Regions from separate parts of the Staphylococcus sp. AS1337 genome, predicted to be linked through region 1. Evidence: riboswitches for the same ligand, from Rfam matches in the RefSeq annotation. Region 1 holds a riboswitch; the other holds the start of a gene.

Region 1 (3,220 bases):
TGCATGCATAAGTGTTGTTACGCCCGATAATACAGTAATCATTAAGTATTTATGCCACATGCCTTGTTCGACATTTGTATGTAGAATAAATTCAGCTTTTGTGCCTGAAAATGCCTGTTCAACATATTTAGCACGATTGCTTTCAGTACCGTTTAATTCCCCAAAAAAGAGTTTATCAAATTGACTGGTTTGAATAATCTCCCCAGTACTATCAAGTGTTGTTTCTATAATGCAGTAGCCACCCATGATTTTATTTTTTCCAAAAGCGTTTTGTAATTTAGGGACATGTGCAACGCCATTAAGTAGTGGAATAATTAAGGTGTTATGATCTATAAATGGTTTTAAATCTTCAATAGCATGATCTAAATGATAAGACTTTGAAGATAATAGCACGATATCAAAAGGTTCGACACGATCATCTTTTGTGATGAGTTGTGGATTAAAATGATAATCGCCTTTTTCACTATGAATGGATAAGCCATTTCGTTCTAGATATGATTTGCGTTTGGGCCGTACTAAAAATGTAACATGCTTGCCAGCCTCAGCTAAGCGACCACCAAAATAACCACCAATTCCGCCAGCACCTAGTACCAATATACGCATCGACAACAACTCCTTAAAATATGTATAGTATATTTAATCTCTATATACCACTTTTCATTTCCTTCTACACATTGAAAATTAAATTATTTAGTTTAAATGTCTAGCTATACTATCTATTTATATTATTGTAAAATGTTTAAAGAAAATAAAAATTGTGCAATATAAAAGTGTATTGTATATAAAACTTTAGGAGGGGCTACAATGTCGTTAAAAAACGCAAAGAAATATCAATGGAAAGATATTAGCGGTAAAGATTTTTTTCTGCCAATCATTTATTTAGCTAGCAATTTTATATTATCAATCATAATTTTGGTCATATTGTTGGCAGTTAATATAAGTTTTGGTGGTAGTTACTTAGATAATGGAATTGATGAGTCGAGCTCTACTGCTTTGTTAATGGAGATTGGCGTTTTTATATTTATCATGATTATATGGATGTTGTTACATAAAAATAGTTATAAAGCTGAGTGGAAAAATGGGTTCAATAATATCAAGAAATATTGGAAACTCATTGTTGTTACATTTATTGTTATGTTTATATTTAAATTAATTTTTCCAGTATTAGTTGATGCATTTGCACCTGAACAATGGAAATTTGAAGAAACACAAAATGACTTATTGGTTCAACAAATGTTTAGTACACCATTTTCAACGATGCTTGCGTTCTTTTCTATTGTAATTATTGCACCGGTTACTGAAGAGTTTCTCTTCCGACACTTGGTAATTGGTGAATTAGGAAAGAAATTGAATTTTATAGTGATGTCAGTATTATCTGTAATTGTTTTTGCATCTCTACACGTAACAGAAGCGCAATCACCATTAGAAATAGTTATGTATCTCGTTATCGCTATAGGTATTGTATACATCTATTTAAAAACACAACGAAGTTTAGCTACTGCTATAGCACTGCATGCATTAAATAACTTTATTGCATATGTAGCAATGGTCCTTCTGTAAAGGTAAATAGCTTTAAGAGATTGTTGTTTCACATGGAACAGGATTGGATTAATAGACGTATTATTTAGAATTTTCTAAAAACTAATTGACTAAACATGAGTATAATGCTAGGATAAAAACATTGCAACTACATATTGATTTACTCTTATCAAGAGAGGTGGAGGGACGTGCCCTATGAAACCCAGCAACCGTCGTTATACGAAATGGTGCTAATTCACAAAAAGTTATCGAACTTTTAAAGATGAGAGAAGGTTTATACTTTCTCTTATAAAATTAAGAGAAAGTATTTTTTATTTAGTTTGAAATTAAAAAATTCATGAGGAGTGAAATAAAGTATGAGGAAATTAATTGTTTTAGGCTCATTATTAATATTAACGAGCGTGCTTGCAGCATGTGGCAATTCAAATGGTAAAGATGGGGACAAAAAAATAACAATTGCAGCTTCACCAGCACCACACGGTGAAGTGTTGAAACATGCGAAAGAAGAAATGAAAAAACAAGGATATGATTTAGAAGTTAAAACAGTTAATGATTATAAAGTACCTAATAAATTATTAGATAAAGGTGATGTAGATGCCAATTTCTTCCAGCATACGCCATACTTAAAAGCAGAAAAGAAAGACCACAATTATGATATAGAAGAAGTTGGAAAAGTATTTACTACGCCTATGGGTGTTTATAGTAAAAAATATAAAGATATTAAAGATATTCCTAAAGGTTCAACAATATACGTTTCTAACAATCCAGCTGAAGAGGGTAGATTCTTATCATTTTTTGTAGATGAAGGATTAATAAAGATTAAAAAAGGTGTTAGTATAGAAGACGCAAAATTTGAAGACATTGTAGAAAATAAAAAAGATTTGAAGTTTAATAATAAACAAGGGGCAGAATTCTTACCTAAGACATATGAAAGTAAGGAAGGCGCTGCAGTTATTATGAATTCAAACTACGCGTTAGATAATGGATTAACGCCACATAAAGATGCTATCATTAGTGAAACTGAGTCATCACCGTTTGCGAATATCGTTGCTGTGAAAAAAGGACATAAAGATGATAAAAAGTATCAAGCACTTATAAAAGTTCTACAATCTAAAGACATGAAAAAATTCATTAAAAAAGAATACGGTAAAGATGTAATTCCGTATGAAAAATAAATTATTATGAACAGATATCAGTAATAAAAAAGGGGTGTAGTTTATGTCTAAACTAGGCATTGTTGGATTAGGAAGAGTAGGTAGTCAAGTTTTAACAGATGTACAATATTTGAATTTATTTTCAGAGATTGTTTTGGTTGATGATAAAGATGAGATTGCAAGTGGAGAAGCTCTTGATCATAATCATTCGCAAGGATTATTTAACACTGCGCATATCAATATTAAAGCTGGAGATTATCAAGATTTAGCAGACGCTGATTTTATTGTGATTGCTGCGAGTGTACCAACAGATAAAAATGATGGTGATCGTACTTTATTAGCGCAAGGCAATCATGACATTATAAAAAATGTTATGAGCCAAGTTGCCGAGGTAACACAAGAAGCAATAATTATTTTGATTTCTAATCCTGTAGATTCGATAGTATACTTTGCTAACCAAGTAAACTATCCATCTAATAAAATTATTGGAACGGGAACATCTTTAGAAACTTCAAGGTTCAAGACGA
Region 2 (3,220 bases), on a different contig from region 1:
ATTACCTAATAATGTTGTTAATACCACTGTAATGACTGCTGTTAAACCAAATGATTCAATAGACTTATGCCATAAGATAATGCCTGGAATTGTCGCAAAGATACCTAACACCAGGCCTAACGGAGGTAATATATGTAAAGCTAAAGCCACTACGATTAGCGTTAGTATACTAAGCACAGTTACTTTAGGATATATTTTTGAAAACAATTTCGCCACTCCCATACTATTTTTGACTATAACTATTATTTTAACCTCTTTAAAACTTTTATACAATTATTGGCAATCCAAATACAGAAGATAACGATATACTATACTTTTCAAAATTATAAACTTATAAATGACTGAACTAATCAACACTTCACGGTATTACATTTCTAATACTACTACTTCTCGTTTCACTTTACGCCACCACAACTTAAATACTTGTACAAAAAAAGGATGTACTATATATATGTCAGACTACCCTCCCCCTATCGAAAGTAGTCATATAGCTTCATCCTAGAAATTAATATAATAGAGTTGTTAAATCATTTTCTTTTAATTTTATATACTTTTAAGAAGTGATATAGATTAGGTGCCCAGTCATTAAAATTCAATAAGAAACCATCATGACCTACGTTATCTGGGACAAAGAAATGTTTGTGATATTTAAAACGTTTTCCCACGGCACGCACTAAGTCATCTGGATATAACAAATCATCTGTGAAGCCCATTGTCATTACTTTAGTATCTAGGTTACTAAACACTTCATCTACATCATCGCGTCCTCTATCTACGTCATGGCTATCCAAGACGTCTAGGAGTGTTAAATAGCATAAAGAATCAAAATGATTCATAAATTTATTGCCTTGATGTTTTTGATAGGTTACAACTTGATCTGGTGAGAAACGTTTATCGTAGCTTTTAGACGAACGGTATGTTAAAAACCCTAACTGCCTTGCAATACTCATCCCCTCTTTATTGTCTAAATGAATGGCCTGTCTCGCTATCTCATTAAACGCACGACTATAGGATGATGTTTTATCTGTAGCTGCGAGAATCACTGCTTTTTCAACATCAAATTTACGATTATATAATAATTCTATGGCTTGCATGCCACCTAACGAACCGCCGATTAATATGTTAATCCTTTCGAAACCTAATGTTTCAATGCCTAATTCTATGGCACGTACGATATCTCTTAACGTAAGTGTCTCAGGAAACTTTGGATCTGTTAACGCAGAACTTGAACCATAAGGGCTTCCAATAACATTAAATGTCAAAAATTGGTAATCATTAATCGGCATATAACCACCGTCAATAATCCCTCTCCACCATCCAGGATTTTCATTTGTACCATACGTTAAGTGATTACCTGTTAAAGCATGACAGACCACTACGAGTGGTTGCCCTTTTAATCCTACATGTTCATAACGTAGTTTTAAGTTTGAGATGAATTCACCTGACTCCGTTTTGAATGGCCCTAGTTCTAGTGTATCAACCGTATAATTCGTCATGTTTTACCTCCTACTTAGTAAAAAAACTCCTCACTCATAAAATAAGTAAGAAGTTAAAAGTACTTATCATTCGAGTGTATCGATGGTATTAGCACCGTACTTTATAAGCCGGTTGCTGAAGCGTCCACGGGCCAAGTCCCTCAGCTTCTCGAAATAAGATTTGATTTTAATTGTATTAAAGATAAGCTCATTAATTAAGATAAAATTAAAATGTTAATGTAATCTAAAATATCTTAATTTTCTAATTATTTATAGTTTAACGGATAATATAACTTACTTCAATAGGATTGTTTAAAATACCCAACGTAACACTGCCATAATGACAATGCCACTAAGTATAGTGATTGTTAAGCTGCGTGATATCACAGCAATGATAATAGTCGGGAGCATCGTTATTAAGAATGGCACGTTAAAGCTATAACCCATGACATCTTCTTGTTGCTCTATTAATCCATCGATAATTAAAGCAGTAAATAATGTAATTGGTATAAATGATAGCCATTTAATAACACGTTCAGATAACTTTATTTTAGTTATCAAAATAAAGGGAATAATTCGTGTGAGCCATGTTACCACACCACATAACACGATAATTGTTAACATATGTACCGTCGTTGTCATCGTTCCATCATCACTCCAATCAGCGCTGCAATAGTTGAAGCTAATATGATAGCCAAATATGAAGGCATAAACAAGCTTAAACTAAGCATCATTACAATCACACATATAATCAATACAAAATATATGTTTATCTTCGAGCGTCTAATCGACTCAAATTGCGAGACAGCTAAGAATATAAACATAGCGGTAATTGCAAAATCTAATCCTAGTGCTTCTGGTTGATGTATGTATTTACCAAAGACTGCACCAATAATACATGCAAATGTCCAAAAAACATATGCTGTTATATTTAATCCATGCAACCAACGATCATTAATCTTCTCACCTTTTAAATGTGGTGTAATAGCTACACCGAATGTTTCATCTGTTACTAATGTAGAAAGACCGATCCTATTTAATAAACTATAGTTTTTATAACTTGGCGCAAGCGTCATACTTAATAAAAACATTCTTGAGTTCACAATGAATGTCGTCAATATAATTGCAGATATGGGCGTGCCAGAAATAACAAGCGCACAAATAATAAACTGTGCCGCGCCCGCATACACTAGCAAGCAAAGTAAAATAATTTCCAACATACTAAATCCCGATGCCACTGCAACAATTCCAAAAGACAGACCAACACCAGCATAACCTAACAAAGTAGGAATACACGCTTTTACACCTTGTTTAAAAGTAACATGCGCCTCATTGTCCATTTTTCCACCCTCTCACCTCAAACGCTAAAAACAGTAAACCCATTCTAATATAATAGCATAAAAGTAATCAATACCTTTAGACATCGGTTTGTGTGACGTTAGTCTAACGTATGTCTTGAAATATTGTTAATACAGTTATTTAACTATTTCAGAATCTTGTGTTATTTATTAGACCACCCTTATAAACTCCAGTACTTTCAATCAAATTAACTATTTTAATAGTGCGTATTTTATGTATTTCTTATACTCAACTTTTACACCTCCCCTACCCTCTCTATACATATAAAAAAGTGCGTAGCTAATACTTTAACTACGCACTTTTAATAATTTATTTAATAGGACGGATGACTGTTTTACCACCCATATATGGAACTAATACTTCTGGTATTGTTACAGAACCATCTT

The links. A riboswitch is a leader RNA that binds a small molecule or an ion and turns the genes downstream of it on or off. The one in region 1 is predicted to bind S-adenosylmethionine.
Region 2: it holds a riboswitch for S-adenosylmethionine, as region 1 does, so the genes downstream of both, metX (homoserine O-acetyltransferase MetX) here and ACSUE0_RS06830 (MetQ/NlpA family ABC transporter substrate-binding protein) in region 1, are expected to answer to the same signal.

The regions. Positions count from the first base shown of each region.
Region 1 is NZ_JBOIHZ010000003.1:279,139-282,358, reverse strand. Features, by position in the region: gene panE (2-dehydropantoate 2-reductase) at 1-603, opposite strand, end outside; gene ACSUE0_RS06835 (CPBP family intramembrane glutamic endopeptidase) at 805-1,560, shown strand; SAM riboswitch class I at 1,703-1,808, shown strand; gene ACSUE0_RS06830 (MetQ/NlpA family ABC transporter substrate-binding protein) at 1,896-2,714, shown strand; gene ACSUE0_RS06825 (lactate/malate family dehydrogenase) at 2,758-3,220, shown strand, end outside.
Region 2 is NZ_JBOIHZ010000001.1:231,478-234,697, forward strand. Features, by position in the region: gene ACSUE0_RS01090 (DUF2232 domain-containing protein) at 1-222, opposite strand, end outside; gene metX (homoserine O-acetyltransferase MetX) at 528-1,496, opposite strand; SAM riboswitch class I at 1,557-1,656, opposite strand; gene ACSUE0_RS01100 (AzlD domain-containing protein) at 1,788-2,117, opposite strand; gene ACSUE0_RS01105 (AzlC family ABC transporter permease) at 2,114-2,815, opposite strand; gene serS (serine--tRNA ligase) at 3,144-3,220, opposite strand, start outside.